Regions from separate parts of the Bacillus sp. NPDC094077 genome, predicted to be linked through region 3. Evidence: riboswitches for the same ligand, from Rfam matches in the RefSeq annotation. Region 3 holds a riboswitch; each other region holds the start of a gene.

Region 1 (6,037 bases), on a different contig from region 3:
AATATATCTTTTAAGCCTATATGCAATTATGCATAGCATATACATACAAAAAGATAGCTTCACTAAAGTGAAGCTATCCTTAACATTAATTTTTCTATTTTTTCAAATGATATGGTACTGTCGTAATTACAACATTTCTTCGATACAGTAAATACGCACGAATTAATAAGCTAGACTGATTATGAAGAATGTTATGCCAACCCTTTTTCGGAATAAACTGTGGTATAACGACCGTAACTCTGTAATTTGATTCACTTGCTTTATACTGCACTGTATCAATAAACTTTGTTAATGGCTGAATGATACTTCTATAATGAGAGTGCAATGTAACAAGCCTTACGTCAGGTTGCCACTTCTTCCACTTCTCTTCAAATACCTTTTCCTCTTCTCTATCAAAAGCAACATATACAGCAATTACTTGATCTGGTGAAAGAGCTTTAGCATAATTCAATGAATTTTCTACTACATGAGTCATACCAGCTACAGGGACAACAATTACATTCCCCTCAATCGGAATAAGCGGCTCACAAGTTTTTAAACTCAATTGATCGCCAACTGCATCGTAATGCTTCTTAATTCGATGAAACAAGAAGATGATTGCAGGTAAGAAAATAAGGATTGACCAAACTTGCGCGAATTTAGTTAAAAAGAACATACTCATAACGATAAAACTAATAACTGCACCAATTAAATTAATCGTTAATCGTAACATCCATCCTTCAGGCTTTTCACGAAGCCATTTTAGTACCATTCCAGTTTGAGAAAGTGTAAACGGAATAAATACCCCTACCGCATATAACGGAATCAAGTGTTCTGTTTTCCCTTGGAAAGCTACAATTAAAATAATCGAAGCAATCCCAAGTATAATAATACCGTTTGAATACCCTAGACGGTCTCCTCTAATCGTAAACATTCTTGGTATGAACTTATCTTTCGCAAGATTAACCGCCAATAATGGAAATGCAGAATATCCTGTATTAGCAGCAAGAATTAATATTAAAGCTGTTGTACCTTGTATGAAAAAGTACATAAAATTACGTCCAAATGTTTGTTCAGCGATTTGTGAAACAACCGTTACTTGTTTACTTGGAGTAATGCCATAATAGTAAGCTAAAAAGACGATTCCCGAAAATAAAACGGCAAGTAAAGCCCCCATCGCAAGCAATGTTTTTGCCGCATTGTTAGGAGAAGGATCTTTAAAATTCGGGATTGCATTAGAGATTGCTTCAACACCTGTTAAAGCAGAACTTCCTGATGCAAACGCTCGTAACAGTAAAAATAGGCTAATTCCGGCAACTGGTGTTCCAATTGGCGAATGTAAAGTCGGTGAAACGTGACCAGTTAAAATATTGTATATCCCTACACCAATTAATATAAATAGTGCTAGAACAAATAAATAAACAGGATATGCTAAAATGGAAGCTGATTCCGTTACCCCTCTTAAATTTAAAATAGTAATCAATATAACAAATATAACCGCAATGATTACATTATGCGCATGTAAGCTAGGAAAAGCAGACGTAATCGCATCTGTACCTGCAGACACACTTACTGCAACAGTTAAAATATAATCGACTAATAAAGATCCTCCTGCTATTAAACCTGGATTCATCCCTAAATTTTCTTTTGATACAACATATGCGCCCCCGCCATGAGGATAAGCGAAAATAATTTGACGATAAGATAAAATAAGAGCTGTCAATAATACCAATACTCCAACAGCTATCGGAATGGAATACCAATAAGCTATTGCTCCAAGACCTGTTAAAGCAATTAAAATTTGCTCTGGACCGTAAGCAACTGATGATAAAGCATCAGAAGATAAAATAGCTAACGCTTTCGTTTTATTGAGTTTTTGTTCTCCTAACTCAGTTGATTTTAACGGCCTTCCAATTAAAAATTTTTTGATAGATGAAACCACTGCTGTCCACTCTCCAATAATTTTGTACGAACTTTTCTACTAGTTACAGCTAATAAAGTGAAACTTTAATCCGTGGGGAAGGGTTATCCCCCACGGATTATTAGTTGAACCAATCAAGCTTTTACGGGCAGTTGATCTCCCACCTAACTTCCGCGCATCCGCCGAATTTTGAGGTGGGAGTCTTATTGCCCGTTAAAGCGGGATAAACTATTTCTTCAGAAAACAAAAAATGTCTACAAGCCATCAAGAAATAGACTTGTAGACATTATTTTTTTTGTCGCACAAGCTCCACCTTCCTTCTCAATATAACGCTTACGAGGTTAGCTGTCGGATTCGGGCCTATGAGTAGCCCTACCTTTTTCAAGGATTCACCCCATTTGATTATGCACTAATCCATTAAAACGGGTCCCCCGCACCATGCGGTTTCAGCGATTTAGAAAATTGAAACTGTGGATTATAATACTCCTTTATTTTCAAAAAGTAAACAAAAATTTTGAAAAAGAAAAAATTTAAAATGATTGCGCATAATCCGCCAATAAATATACATAATGAATACTAAAAAATCCACAAAGGAGACCCATATGTCTAAAAAAAAGAAGCCACTTTTTTCCGACTCATATTTAGATGTAGTAGCAAATGAAATTAATCAGCTATATGGTAAACGTGAAGAGGAAATAAATTTGACAGAAAGAGTTAAAAGAAACAAATAATTTGTCATACACAAATAAAAAAGATAGCAATACACTTATATATTGCTATCTTTTTTATTTTTTCATACATCTAATTCTATTACAGATTTGTTAAAGGCCATTTCTTCATATACCTTCAAGTTTTGATATACCGCTCCTAATAATGGTGCTTCTATAGAAAATTGCTCTGCTAAATCCAATAAGTATCCTTGCAAGTGCTTCCCTTCAATAAACGAACCTTTTTCCATATCACGCTGCATCGATGACTTCATATCATACGAAATTTTATCAATCGTTTTCATATGTTCCTCAATAATATTATCCTTAACTGGTGCCTTCATAGCTTTCATGATTTGCACAGATTCTGCAAATAAATTCCGGATAAATTCTCGACCTCCATCACTTTCACGAATCGGTCCTATCGGTGCACGCATTAATGTTGTCACACCTGACATTACAGTAATAAATAAATATTTATGCCACATATCTTGCGTAATATTTTCACTTAAAATAAAACTGGCTTTCGTACCTGCAAAAACTTTAGAAATACGCTTTATTCTCGCTGAATCTTGGGGCTTTATTTCCCCGAATACAAGTCTGTTGGCAGTACTAGTTTGTACAATTTCTCCTTGATCATTTAACGTCGTCTCGATAAAGCATAAACCGCCAATTACTTTTTCTTCACCGAATTCCTTTTGTAATAGCGATAAATGAGCGATACCATTTAATAATGGGATTATCACAGTATTTTCATCTACAAATGGCTTTAAATCTTCAATTGCGTCGTTTAAATGATACGCCTTTGTTGAAAATAAAATCACATCAAATGGAGCAGTACGATCTTCTTTCGTTATTAATTTCGGTTGAAATGAAAAATCCCCGCTAACACTACGAATAATAAGTCCTTTTTCCTCTAATTGCTGTTTTCTTTTACTGCGGACGAGAAATGTAACATCCTCTCCCTTTTCTACTAATCGACCACCAAAAAATCCGCCAACGCCCCCAGCCCCTAACACTAAAATACGCATACTATATCCCCCTTTTCATAACATAATTATACTAGTTTTAGTATACATAATATTATACATGTCCCCTACTTAATTAGCTGAATTTTCATTCCTAATCTACTGAAAATGAGAGGTTATTTTCAAGAAAAATTGGGCATGTTGTTTCTATAGCTTAAATGGAAAGGAAACAATGTAAATGGAGGCAATACAATCAATAGAGGAAAAAGATGTAACAACAGCTATATTTCAATTTATTTTCCCATTTTCGTTTAAAAGTGGATATGAACAAAATATGTTCCCTTTCTTACAAAAAAATAATTTTCGTCCTTTTCGACTCGATCATCTCGATGATGAAAATACATATTATGGGCAGTTTAAAGTTTCACATCAAAATATGGAAGCGTACTATCTTTCATTTACAAATAAAATTCTTTTTCCTCATTCAGAATATCAAAAAGGATTGCAACGTTATTCTAAAGACCTTAACTTAAATGGATATTTAACAACAAACCTTATTTCAGTCCCATTCACCGTACACTCAATTGATGTAACACTTTGTCCTTATGAGCTTGGCTTCTTAACAATTCGAACAGAAGTAAAAACCGCTCCAAACATGACATTATCAGAAGCAATCGAATTCGCTGCCCGCTTCCGTGTACTTGAAACTAGAAATGATACAACTGAGACTATTTGTATTGAATGTGATGGAAAAAAATATTCACAAGTGGAAAAACTTATATTTGGTGATTTATTTCATGGCTTAACAGATTTCTTTGAGAAAAAGAGATTGCGGAGTTCTTACTTTCAAACATTCCCATTCTTTGAAGACCAACGAATGTATGTACAAACTTTATTATCCATAAAGAAAGAGTCAGACCTTCATGTAGTCGATATATATCGTACTTCCAGTCTTTCCGGATTAACAGACGATGGTAAACCGTATATTAGCGCAAATAATATTCCTTATATTCACGATTATTTAGCAAATCATTCTTACCAAAGATGGGCTCCTAACCGCTATTTCATAATGGAAGAACACATTTTCACATGTATAACAAATGAAGGTGAACAAGAAGTCACTAAACTTGCTAGTCAAATGTACGGGGAATTTTATTACGCTTTATTATTAAATTTATTTCATAAAATTGTTTTATTAAAAATGGCAAACGCCTATGCTGAGCTAAATATTGAACAAGATACAAATGAAATAGAGAAATTAATTTATTCAATCAATTCGTTTACAGCTAATTACTTTTCTTTAGAGTTAGTATCCCAATCACAAAGTGAAGATATTTTCTTCCGCTTAAGAAAGCTTTTTAACATTGAGGTTCTATACGCAAACGCGAAGCAAAACCTTGATAGCTTATTTAAATACCAAGAAAATGTCGCCTCTAAAAAAGATAGCCTTTTACTATTAATTTTAACGCTCTACTCTGTAGTAGGACAAATGTTAGGTTTTACTATGATTGACCTTTTAAGAAACACCAATTCAAACAAAATATCATCGCCTCTTGAATTTTTCGCGCTGTTAATAGCGATCAGCGGCATAGTCATTTCCTTTATTTTAGGTGCGCAAAATTTATACCAATGGGGTATACAGCATAGAAGAAGAAAAGCGTGGGTAAAACAAACTGTTCTTTCTGCTGTGAAAGAGAAAGAGGATAAGCAGTAAAGACTTTTGACTCCAGAAGATTATTTCTTACCCTAGTAATGCGCGCCGTACGTTAGTAGGTGAATTTTTTATTGGCGATTTTTCGAATATATCGACCACAACTCAAAATATATCAGCGATTTTTAAAATATATCGAATTACCGACAAAAACTGACAAAATAAAGAACCGAACAATAAAAAAGGCTACTACAAAATGAAATTTGGAGTAGCCTCTTCTCTTTTTATTACACTAATTCCGCTTACTTTCCTGCTTCGATTTTCTCTAATGCAGCAGCTACTTGCTCTTCAGTTAATTCATGTTGTGCTACGTAGCGGTTACGTGGGTGTACACGACATTCATGAGAACATGCACGTAAATATTTCGCTTCATTTTCCTCAGAACATAAAATCTTCTTATTACATTCTGGGTTTGCACAGTTTACATAGCGCTCACAAGGTTCACCTGTAAAGTGGTCTTTACCAACGATAACATGTTCTTTTTGGTTTACTGGTACAGAGATACGCTCATCGAACACGTAACATTGACCATCCCAAAGTTCACCTTGTACTTCTGTATCTTTTCCGTACGTTACAATTCCGCCGTGAAGCTGGCTTACATCTTCGTAACCTTCACGAACTAACCAACCAGAGAACTTCTCACAACGAATTCCACCTGTACAGTACGTTAAAATCTTTTTGCCTTCAAGTGTTTCTTTATTTTCTCTAATCCAATCTGGTAATTCACGGAATGATTCAATATCTGGTTTAA
Region 2 (6,037 bases), on a different contig from region 3:
GGTAAAACTACTAATAAATACTTCTCCGTTACAACAAAGAGCTTTTTATCACGCATGCTTATTTGCAACATTTAGTCTTTATTGGACAGTTATTCCCATTTTATTAAGGTCAGAGCCATTACATTTTTCAAATAATGAAATTGCATTATTCGGCTTTGTTGCAATAGCTGGAGCTTTATTAACTCCTACTATTGGTAAAATGGCAGATAAAGGTTATATTTTTACAATGACTAATGTATCAATGGTGCTCGTACTATTATCTGTTGTACTATTATTTTTCGTTCAAGATCATTCACTATTTAGTATAATTTTAATACTTATCTCAGGTATTTGTATTGATATTGGTGTAGCGGGAAATTTATTATTAGGTCAAAAAGTTATCTTTGGTTTGAATCCAGAGATAAGAAATAGACTAAATGGATTATATATGACTATTTTCTTTTTGGGAGGAGCCTTTGGTTCATGGATTGGAAGTTATACTTACTATAAATTTAATAGTGAAGTAACTTTACTCATTGGAGCAGCTTTGCCATTAATCGCCCTATTCGTTCATCTAATAAAAAATAATACAATAAATTTATCAAAAACCAAAAATAAATACATTTCCTAACTGTCAATATCCCCTCAAAATTAGAGGGAAATCTAATTTTGAGGGGAGTATTAGCATTATCGGTTCTGTTGCACAGTTAGAAAAATAAGAGATTCCTACAGATTGGAATTAGGCTTAAGCACTCGTACTAATTGCTGTAGTTCTTTGTATACTGAAAAGACGGAGTCTGATTCAATACTTCGTCTCCGTGTATATAGGGATTAGATCGTTTCAATCCCTTTTATCGTACGTAAAGCATAACGAATATTTTGGAAAATCGCCGTTGTATATGTTGATGCTCCTGTTCAAACAGGTAATTTAGATGTTTAGCGGTACAATGCTTTGTACGCACATATAAGTTGTTCTTTTTCAGTTATTTGAACGTTCAAAGTAAGTCCGGATTCTTGTATGTTGTGATAATCGCGTGTTCTACAAAGTTGGAGATTAAAGTATACCCATCTCCATCAATTGTACGATAAAGATAGCCCCCCTTTAATTTTGCTGTACGTCTCACCTAAATGCCAAGCATAGTTTGCAGCTTTGTTTTTCTCTTTCCAAATTTGATAAATCAAAATTCTAGATTAATCCACCCGAAGCATGATTGTTGTAGGGTGAACGGAAACTCCTCGTTTTTGTAGAATCTCAGATACATCACAATAGCTTAAAGAAAACGACAGTAGTAGCCAATGGCTACCAAAATAATGTCCTTTTTGAATAGTTTCCCTTTAAAATATCACATTTATGATTCTCCTTATCCTTTTTCTAAGGTGTAGTCTTACTTAGAAAGCTTTACAACAAAACCAATTATTAAAACACCAGTGGTAATTCTGCAGTTTTTGTTAAAGGAGAAGGTAAACAAGTCTGTGTTACTCAACACTATAATAACAAAGGAGAGTTATTATGATAAAAACATTTACTGAAACACAAGCTTTGCGTGTTGCACTTGTTATAGGAGGTTCTGGTGGCATTGGACACGCCATAGTAAAAAAATTAGTCAAAAATGGATTTGCTGTAGCTGTGCATTATTCTGGAAATAAGCTTAAAGCGGATACTATAGTGAATGATATTATAAAGCAAGGCGGAAAAGCAATTAGTATTGGTGGAGATGTTGCAGATGAAAAAATTATGCAAGAAGTTTTCAATATAGTTGAAGAAAAATGGGGTGGTATTGATGTCGTAATCAATACAGCAGGTATTATGTTACTTAGCTCTATCGCAGATATGAACTTAGCTGATTTAGATAAAATGTACCGTACAAACATTCGGGGAGCTTTTGTGATTTCACAACAAGCGGCGCGCCGTGTCCGCAAAGATGGTGCAATTATCAATTTTTCTACTTCTGTTACTCGTACAAAATTCCTAACATATGGTGCTTACGTTGCAAGTAAAGCAGCGGTTGAATCAGTGACAATGGTATTGGCTCGCGAATTGCGTGGTAAAGATATCACAGTTAATGTGGTGGCTCCAGGTCCAACTGCAACACCATTATTCTTGGATGGAAAAGATGAGCAAACAATAAATAATCTTTCTAAAGCAGCACCACTTGAACGTCTGGGTACACCAGAAGACATTGCCGATACAGTAATGTTTTTAGTAACTTCAGGACGCTGGATTAATGGACAAGTTATATTTTCAAATGGTGGTCTTGCATAATAAAAATAGTTCTGGTGAAAAAATCATTTAATAGAGTTATAAAGCCCTACACAGTCTATGTGATTACAAATTATTATGCAATTCCAAACAGATTATGTATAAACTTCACCTGACGATGAAGTGTTGTCCTTTTTTCAGGTCCCCAATCATTTGGCTCCTATTTATCCTGGTTCAGGAGGATGTGCATACACAGCTGGTATTAAGATTCAGCTAGAGTATGATTTGCATAGTGGGAAATTTCTTAATTTTCAAATGAAACCAGGTAAAAATAATGGTAAAACCTTTGGTACAGAGTGTTTAGATATCTTACGCCCAGGAGATTTATGTATTCGAGATTTAGGGTGCTTTTCTCTAAAAGATTTAGACCAGATGGATCAACGAGGTGTATTCAATGTTTCACGGCTGAAGTTGAATAATAGAGTATACGTGAAGAATGAATCTCCAGAATTCTTTCGGGATGGAACAGTAAAAAAGCGATCTTTATATGTTTTACTTAACCTTGAAGATATTATGCATCAGATAAAACCAGGAGAAACTTATGAAATTTGAAATGCCTATATTGGAAAACAAAAATTACCCTCGCGAGTTGTAATATACAGACCCACATCAACTCAAATTCATAAACGTAGAAAACAGCAAACTTATGTTGAAAAGAAAAAAGGAGTTACATACTTTGAAAACAGCAAACGATTAACAGAAATCAACGTTTATATTACCAGCATACAATGGACAAGCATCCGTGTATCGTTATTTTTAGTAGTTATTTTGTAATAGTTTGTTGTAAAAAGAGAATTATATTTCTCTCTTTACAAGTACATTTCAGAGGAGTATATTAACAGTCAGAATAGCTCAATTTGTATTTGACAGCTGAATATGTATCGCTTAATCCATTATGGAGCGGGGGAACCAAATTTGTGCATATGGCACTAGGGGTGAATCCTTTTATAGGTAGGGCTACTCTCAAGGTCCGAATCCGACAGCTAACCTCGTCAGCGTTTTGAGAGGGGGGACTTGTGTATATTAAACACTAGGTGCAACCTAGTGTTTTCTTTTTTTATTCTCTTATTAGCAAAAAATGAAAATATGTATTCGTAAAGAGAGGGAGAAAAGAATGAGCTGGTTTACAAGTCTAATTACAATTGGTCTATTCGTGTTAATCGCAAAACCTATGGGAGATTATTTATATAACGCTTTTCAAAAGCATCATTTATTGCAAAAAGTATTTGGACCGATAGAAACAATATTATTTAAAGTGACTGGGGTTAAAGGTCATAGTCAAAGTGGTAAAAGATATGTCTTTTGCTTATTAATGACGAATTTTTCTTTTATTGTAGTCGTATATGCTATTTTTAGGCTACAAGGAATGTTACCGTTAAACCCTAATCATTTTGAGGGCTTAGAACCTACTTTAGCTTTTCATACAGCGATTACGTTTATGACGAATGCTAATTTACAACATTATGGTGGAGAAAGTAGCTTATCTTATTTTTCTCAAATGATAGGTGTAACGTTTATGATGTTTGCTGCTCCTGCCACTTCATTGGCAGTTGGTATTACATTTATTCGTCTATTAGCTGGGAAAAGAATTGGGAACTTTTTTGTTGATTTTGTACAATCTATTACACGTGTACTTCTGCCGATTGCGTTTATAACATCATTGTTATTTGTATTATTAGGAGTACCTCAAACGATAGATTCAACAGTAATCGTGAAAACGATTGAGGGAACTATACAAGAACTACCTCGTGGGCCGGTAGCTTCTTTATTATCTATTAAGGAACTTGGGGACAACGGCGGTGGTTTTTTTGGAACGGTATCTGCACACCCTTTCGAAAATCCTAATATGGTCAGTAATGTGTTACAGATGGTATTACAAATGCTAATTCCAATGGCATTTCCATTTGTATACGGTAGAATGGTCGGTAATCGAAAGCAAGGAAGAATGCTTTTTATATCAATGCTTATTCTTTTTATAATTAGTTTTTCGGTTCTTGTTACGACTGAATTAAAGGGGAATCCGCTGTTAAGTCAATTAGGAGTAGAAAGTTCACAAGGGAATATGGAAGGGAAGGAAACTCGTCTTGGAATTATCTCTTCTGCACTTTATGCGAATGTAACAAGTGCTTCTGGTACTGGTGGGGTCAATACGACTCATGATACGCTAACGCCGATTGGAGGAATGGTTCCGCTTGTAAATATGCTTTTAGGAGCGGTGTTTGGTGGTATTGGAGTTGGGTTTATGAATGTAATCATGTATGCGATGATTGCTGTGTTTTTAGCAGGATTAATGGTCGGTCGTACACCAGAGTTTTTAAATAAAAAATTAGAAGGAAAAGAAATGAAGTTAATTGCGATTACGATTGTATCTCAGCCATTACTTATTCTTGGAGTGGCGGCAATTGCTTTTTCTACTTATCATGGAACGGACGCTATTTCCAGTCCTGGTTTTCACGGTTTAACGCAAGTAATATATGAATATACGTCGTCAGCTGTTAATAATGGATCTGGATTTGAAGGGTTAAAAGATAATACACCGTTTTGGAATCTTTCAACGGGTATTGTAATGTATATCAGCAGATATTTAGGAATCATTACAATGCTTGCTGTTGCAGTAGGGCTTAAAAAGAAGAAGATTATTCCTGAAACGATAGGAACTTTTCAAACGGATACTCGTTTATTTGGCGGCATTTTGTTAGGGACAATATGTATAGTAGGCGCATTAACATTTTTACCAGTGCTTGTACTTGGCCCCATTGCTGAATTTTTAACGATAATTTAACTTTCTTAATGAATAAAACAGGCTAATCCATATTTTATAAGGATTAACCTGTTTTTATTTATGTATTAAAAAATCGGCGGAGTAACAGAAAATAAGACAATCGCATTTTTCTCAAAACGATTTACCCATTTATGTTTTAGATAAGCAGGTATTTTTACACTATCACCAGTTTTTAAAATGTACTCTTCTTCATTTAAATATAATGTAATTGTTCCGTCTAATACGAAGGCTAATTCTTCTCCTTTATGCTCTAGGACATTTTCTGATGAAGCAGTATTTGGAGGAACAGTCATAATTGCTGTTGCTAAATTTCCTGTGAAATCAGGTGATAACAATTCATACGATAAATTATCGATAATCATTTTTTTACGTTTATGAGAGCGTACGATTAAATCGTCTGTATTTGTTTCTTCAAGTAAAAAACTAAATGTTGGAACATCAAGGGCTTTAGCGAGCACTTTTAATGTTTGAATAGAAGGGTTAGCAGACCCGCGCTCAATTTGACTTAACATAGATGGTGTAATATCGGCCATCTTTGCTAGTTCTTTACTAGTTAAGCCTTTTTCTTTTCTTTGTTTTTCAATCTTTTTACCAATATCTATATTTTCCATAATTAAAAGCTCCTTAATAATTATTAAATTATATTTTAAAAAATTAAATTGAAATTAACTAAAATTATTTTTTATGTTAAACTATATTAAAATTAAATTAATTTAATTATAATTTATTGAATCGTAAGCTACAAGGTTATGAGGGGGAAGAGGAATGAAGGGAATAGAGAAACTAAAAGAGCAATGTCCACTATTAAACAACTTAATTGCAACAGAAGAAGTATTTTGGATAAACCCGAATATAGAAAATTATGAAACAGCGATAAAAGGCTCACCACTAAATGAAGAAAATGTAAAAGATGCGGAAGAGAGGTTAAAACGTTTTGCACCATATATTGCGAAAGTTTTTCCTGAAACGAAAGAGACGAGTGGAATTATAGAATCACCTTTAGTGAAAATACCTGC
Region 3 (6,037 bases):
CGTAAAATCAACGAAAAAGTTACCGAGTTCTTTTCCAGCAAGTCCTCTTATAAAAGCCATAACAATCGCTAACGTCGTTGCTGGTGCCGCAAACATTAAAAATGTAATTCCAATTAATTGTGATAAATAAGATAAACCATTTTCACCGCTGTAATGCTGTAAGTTTGTATCAGCCATAAAACTAATTGCTGTATTAAAAGCGAGCGTAGGCTCCATTCCTTCAATATGTGCTGGATTTAATGGCAATACACCTTGTAATCTGAAAATGAAATATACAACGACAATCATAAATCCATTGAGTAGAACTAATGATAATGCGTACTGTTTCCACGTTTGATCGTATCCTTTTACGCCTGTAATTTTAAAAATAAGTTTTTCAAAAGGCCCGAATACTTTATCTAGCGTTTTGCTACCTTGAAAGGCTTTCTCTAAATAAATCCCCGTTGGCTTTGCTACTAGAATAAACAACAGCATTGTAACGACAACTGCAACCCAAATCATAATCAATGATTCCCCCTAATTAAAACTTCTCTGGATTTAATAATGCATACACTAAATAAACCGTAATTGCTGCAACAATAACCGATAAGACAATCATCATGATTGCTTCCCTTCTTTCACAACTTTATCTGACCAACTTGCCAGACTTGCCATCGATGCAACTAATACAACAAATATCCCGATCATTACAACATCCAACATAGCTATCCCTCACTTTCTTTTGTTAAAATTTACCATTAAAATATTAAAAAAGAACACTGAGCTCTACTCAGTGTTCAAAAAATGAACAACAAAAAGTAAACCTCCTCTCTAAACGCTTACGAGGTTAGCTGTCGGATTCGGGCCTAAAGAGTAGCCCTACTTTCAGAACTGAAAGATTCACCCCAAGTGACGATGCACAAAATTGGTTCCCCCGCTCCATCTCTGGAACTCAGCGATTTTAGGTTTTTTTGGAAATTTTATGAATGATTTATGAGAGTAAATATACTCCTCAAAATTTAACTTGTAAAGAGGTAAATTAATTTAAATAAGAAAATATTTTATCATTTAAACGCTTACATTATATATTTTTTATATCTTTTCATCTGTTTTCTTATCTTTTCTTTTTTTTTCATAGAAATGCCCTTTTAAAATATGAAAAAAGAGCGAATGTATATAAGTACCCACCTTAGGTGCACTTAACATTCGCTCTCCTTTTCGTTCAAAATTTATTCACCTCGTAAAAAAGCACGTAAATTTCTTCCACGAATATAAACTTGTGCTAATTCTACATGCAATTGTTCATACTCGGTAATATCCGACTCTAAATACAAAGCATCTTTTGATGGTAATAAAATATATGGTTTCGGAAAAATAGGATCGATCTGGGTCAATTCTTGAACCCTCTCTATCGATACCGCCCAACGATTTGCTATATCTCCAAGTAGTAGTACCTTCATCATTTCTTCCCCCGCCCTATTCAAAAAATAAAAAAGAAATATTATCACAGTTCGTAAACACGACAAACTTAGCTCCAATTGTTTCATAGAGCCTCGCTGGATAACGTTTATTCCTTGTAACAACAGTAATAGGCGCTTGAAAAGAAAAGTGAATGTGTTCTGTGAAGAAGCTAACTATTGGAAGCTCATCTCCTAGTAAAATCACCTTCTTAATACGTGTGCAAATACTAGTAAAATCCTGCTTTCGATTACAACTATAAGCCGCCTCAAATCCATAATCCCTAACTTCAGCTGCGATCTCTTCATTTGCTGTAAAAATAATTAACTCATGCTGAAATGCTACTAACTCTCTTAAACTCTTTATCTTGTTTTCTTCTCCAACACAAATAAGTGTTAGTTCCATGTACCTCATCCTCCTTAGCATAAAAGAACTCAAACGTAGATTGATATTCCCCTATACTAATCAGACCGATGAAGTGATGTATCCATCATGGCACCGTCCTCTCTCAAGACGCTTACGAAGTTAGCTGTCGGATTCGGACTTTGAGAGTAGCCCTACTTTCAAAACTGAAAGATTCACCCCTAGTGACGACGCACAATTTGGTTCCCCCGCTCCATAAATTTGGACTCAGCGTTTACAAAAAAATGTATTCTGGCTGATATATTACTCCTGCATTTGGAAAAAGTAAACAAAAAAAAGCTCCTCAAAATGAAGTTTTTTTTTGTTAAACATTATAAATCTTTACACTCAAGAGGAATTTTCATTAGTCGTATTGTAATAATATTAAATAAAGAAATGATTGAAAATTAAAGGTGAAACGAGAGAGGTATATGACCGAAAACAACAAGAATAATTCTATTAAAATAATAAAATGAAACTTTAATCAGTGGGGGTTTTGTACATTCCCCACTGATTATTAGTTGAACCAATCGGGCTTTTACGGGCAGTTGATCTCCCACCTAACTTCCTCGCATTCGCCAAATTTTGAGGTGAGAGTCTTACTGCCCGTTAATACGGGATAAAAATTCTAGGTAATTCGTTACTATTAATTTTAGCGATTTTAGTTATTATTCCTTGTTATACTAACTTCCGTACTATATTAGAAATCATTTTTTAATTTCTTGTTTGTTATTAATTTATAGTAAATACTTAAAAATAAGAAAGCTATGATTCCCTATTTTATATATTTAATATTAATATCATCACATTTTTTATATACTTTACTCATTTAAACGAGAAGAGCCAATCACATTTACTAACATATATTATTAATCGTTAACATGAATAACCCGTGGGGAGCCCCACGGGTTAAATTTTCACTTATGCATGTGTCTTATTCAATTGATACGCAAAATGATTCGTCGGTCCATGACCACTTCCAATATTCAACGGCTCTTCAATTGCTATACTAATAAATCGTTTTGCTTCTTGAACTGCCTCTTCAATTGAGTATCCTTTCGCAAGTCCTGCCGTAACTGCAGATGCAAATGTACAGCCGCTTCCATGTGTTTGCTTCGAAGGAATTCGTTCACTTCTAAATTCAATAAACTTTTCTCCATCAAAGAGTAAATCAATTACTTCATTACCTTGATACTCTGCATGTCCGCCCTTCATAAGCACGTATTTAGCACCTAATTCGTGCAATACTTTCGCAGCTTCCTTACTATCTTCAACATTATGAATCTCCATCCCAGTTAACACTTCTGCTTCAGGAACATTCGGTGTTACAACAGTTGCTACTGGTAATAAATATTCTTTTAATGCTTGTACTGCTTCTTGTTGTAATAATGATGCTCCACCTTTTGCAATCATAACAGGATCTAGCACAATATTATTCCAGCCAAATTTCTTAATACGCTCTGCAACAATTTGAATAATTTCACTGCTAAATAACATTCCTAGTTTCACAGCATCTGGTGTTAAATCCGTACCAATTGAATTCAGCTGTTCCATAATACCTTCTAACGGAACAGGATATACCCCTTGAACGCCAAGCGTATTTTGCGCTGTAATTGCAGTAATTGCTGTCATTCCATACACACCAAGCTCTTGGAACGTTTTTAAATCTGCTTGAATTCCAGCACCGCCTCCGCTATCAGATCCTGCAATTGTTAAAGCTTTATTTACTTTCATCCCACTCATCCTTTTCTATCCAAAATAGCGATGATAAATTGTTTTTGCTTCACTTATATCTTTCGTTCCATGTACGAGTACACGGCCATCTTTAAAGGCGACTAACCTCTTTTCTTCAACAGAAAATGATAGTAAATATGGATTTATATTTAAATCCTTCACGCGACCTTTCAGCAGCTGCTTATATTGTTCAAAATTCATTTCTTCCTTATAAGGTGGTCTAATTTGAACTGTATTTCTCCCGCATAAAACTGCTGTTTTCGAAGTGTTTTCTTTATTTAAATACGGGTATAGCGCATCCTCACCACACGAAGGACAATTATGCTTACGAAGCTTTTGCACATTCATACATGAATATTCATTCTTCCATACATCAAACGACACAAGTCCATCTCGAAGCGATTCATAATCTTCTACTAACAGTTTAAGAGCTTCCGTAACTTGATGAGAAACAACAAGAGATACAGCAGGTGATATAATCCCCGCTGTATCACATGTCGCCCCGCCAAGCGGAATCGATTGTAATAAGCATGATAAACATGGCGTTTTACTAGGAAGAATTGTGTAAGACAGGCCGTAACTTCCTACACATGCTCCGTATATCCATGGAATAGAATATTTTTGCGCTATATCATTTACAATAAAACGTGTTTCGAAATTATCAGTCGCATCAATCATTACATCGACGTTTGTAACAAGTTCTTCTAGCTCTTCAGCCGTTACATCTTGAACGAGAGCTTCTATTCTTACTTCACTATTAATCTCTTCTAGACGTTTTTTTGCTGCTACAGCCTTCGGAAGATTATTCTCTACATCGCTTTCTGCATACAATTGTTGTCTTTGTAAATTACTCCAATCTACATAATCACGGTCAACAATTGTTACATTGCCAGCACCAGCCCTTACAAACATTTCTGCATTTGCACTACCTAATGCGCCTGCACCGATAATAAGTACATGCTTTTCTTTTATCTTCTGTTGTCCTTCTTCTCCAATTGGAGAAAATAGTTCTTGGCGCGAATATCGATTATTCAACTACGCTCATTCCTTTTAAAGGACTGCTTGCAGTTGCACAACGTTTGCGCGCAATACGACCTGCTTCAAAGCCTAAACGTCCTGCCTCAATACTTAATTTCATTGCCTGTGCCATCTTAATAGGATCTTTCGCACCAGAAACAGCTGTATTTAATAAAACACCATCTGCTCCTAATTCCATCGCAAATGCTGCATCAGCTGGGCTACCAATACCAGCATCAACGATAACTGGTACTGTTGCTTGTTCAATAATAAAGCTTAAATTTAATGGATTTACAATTCCCAGTCCCGATCCAATCGGTGATGCGCCTGGCATAATCGCATGCACGCCAAGTTCTTGTAATTTACGTGCTAATACAACATCATCAGATGTGTACGGAAGAACGATAAATCCTTCTTCCAGTAACATTTCAGATGCCTTTAATGTTTCTACTGGATCAGGTAGTAACGTTCTATCATCGCCAATAACTTCTACTTTTACCATGTCACAAAGTCCAGAAGCTTTTGCTAATTTTGCAATACGAACAGCTTCTTCAGCATTTTTTGCCCCTGCTGTATTTGGTAATAACGTATATTTTTTTACATCAAGTTTCTCTAATAAATTAGGTTGCTTTGCATCAAATATATCCATACGACGTACTGCAAATGTTAAAACTTCAGCTTCAGAAACATCGATTGCCTTTTGCTGCACATCAAAATCAGAGAATTTCCCTGTTCCTAATAAAAGTCTAGAATGAAATGAAAATGGTCCAATGTTTAACATAATCAACCGCCTCCTACGAAAGTTACAATCTCAATTTGGTCTCCATCAAAAACAGATGTATCTTTATGATCATCTTTTTGTAAAATATCTTTATTACGCTCTACTACAACAATTCTGTTATCTAACTCTAAATGTGTAAGTAGCTCAGCTACTGTTTTTACACTCGCTGGCACTTCAACCTGGTTACCATTAATTTTCAAATTCAAATTTTCATCCCCTTTCTAAACCGTTTTAGAAAGCAATGATTCTAGCAAGTGATTCCCCTGCTTTCCTTCTATTAAATCAGCCATATACTGACCAGAAACAGGACTTAATAAAATGCCGTTTCGATAATGGCCCGTACAAGCATATAAACCTTTTATTTCTTCATGCTCTCCCATATAAGGAGCTTTGTGATTCGATTGTGGTCTTAATCCTGCCCATGCGCTTTCCCACTCTGCTTCTTTTAAAGCCGGCAATATTGTATAAGCACGCTCTAATATGGAAGTAATACTTTCTGGTTGTACAGACTTATTGAACATATGAGGATGCATCGTCGCCCCTATTACATAACGTCCACCACGTTTCGGCGCGATGTAAAATCTTTCTTGGAAAATAGGAGCTTTCAATAGTTGCTTTCTACTTCTTACTGCAACCACTTCACCCTTCACTGGGTATGTCCCCCAA

What was found. A riboswitch is a leader RNA that binds a small molecule or an ion and turns the genes downstream of it on or off. The one in region 3 is predicted to bind cyclic di-AMP.
Region 1: another riboswitch for cyclic di-AMP. It lies ahead of ACQKNR_RS22665 (APC family permease); the one in region 3 lies ahead of ACQKNR_RS18550 (hypothetical protein).
Region 2: another riboswitch for cyclic di-AMP. It lies ahead of kdpA (potassium-transporting ATPase subunit KdpA); the one in region 3 lies ahead of ACQKNR_RS18550 (hypothetical protein).

What each region holds. Positions count from the first base shown of each region.
Region 1 is NZ_JBNNUF010000011.1:150,573-156,609, reverse strand. Features, by position in the region: gene ACQKNR_RS22665 (APC family permease) at 95-1,921, opposite strand; cyclic di-AMP (ydaO/yuaA leader) riboswitch at 2,216-2,362, opposite strand; gene ACQKNR_RS22660 (hypothetical protein) at 2,503-2,631, shown strand; gene panE (2-dehydropantoate 2-reductase) at 2,694-3,638, opposite strand; gene ACQKNR_RS22650 (hypothetical protein) at 3,814-5,289, shown strand; gene ACQKNR_RS22645 (rhodanese-related sulfurtransferase) at 5,529-6,037, opposite strand, start outside.
Region 2 is NZ_JBNNUF010000011.1:61,906-67,942, forward strand. Features, by position in the region: gene ACQKNR_RS22255 (MFS transporter) at 1-610, shown strand, start outside; partial or broken gene ACQKNR_RS22260 (IS6 family transposase) at 706-1,292, opposite strand; gene ACQKNR_RS22265 (SDR family oxidoreductase) at 1,490-2,242, shown strand; partial or broken gene ACQKNR_RS22270 (transposase) at 2,369-2,971, shown strand; cyclic di-AMP (ydaO/yuaA leader) riboswitch at 3,112-3,253, shown strand; gene kdpA (potassium-transporting ATPase subunit KdpA) at 3,354-5,021, shown strand; gene ACQKNR_RS22280 (helix-turn-helix domain-containing protein) at 5,087-5,632, opposite strand; gene ACQKNR_RS22285 (D-serine ammonia-lyase) at 5,787-6,037, shown strand, end outside.
Region 3 is NZ_JBNNUF010000007.1:233,760-239,796, forward strand. Features, by position in the region: gene kdpA (potassium-transporting ATPase subunit KdpA) at 1-501, opposite strand, end outside; gene kdpF (K(+)-transporting ATPase subunit F) at 521-601, opposite strand; gene ACQKNR_RS18540 (SipW-dependent-type signal peptide-containing protein) at 598-702, opposite strand; cyclic di-AMP (ydaO/yuaA leader) riboswitch at 802-947, opposite strand; gene ACQKNR_RS18545 (hypothetical protein) at 1,209-1,442, opposite strand; gene ACQKNR_RS18550 (hypothetical protein) at 1,456-1,842, opposite strand; cyclic di-AMP (ydaO/yuaA leader) riboswitch at 1,936-2,083, opposite strand; gene thiD (bifunctional hydroxymethylpyrimidine kinase/phosphomethylpyrimidine kinase) at 2,761-3,582, opposite strand; gene thiF (thiazole biosynthesis adenylyltransferase ThiF) at 3,589-4,608, opposite strand; gene thiG (thiazole synthase) at 4,601-5,371, opposite strand; gene thiS (sulfur carrier protein ThiS) at 5,374-5,577, opposite strand; gene thiO (glycine oxidase ThiO) at 5,593-6,037, opposite strand, start outside.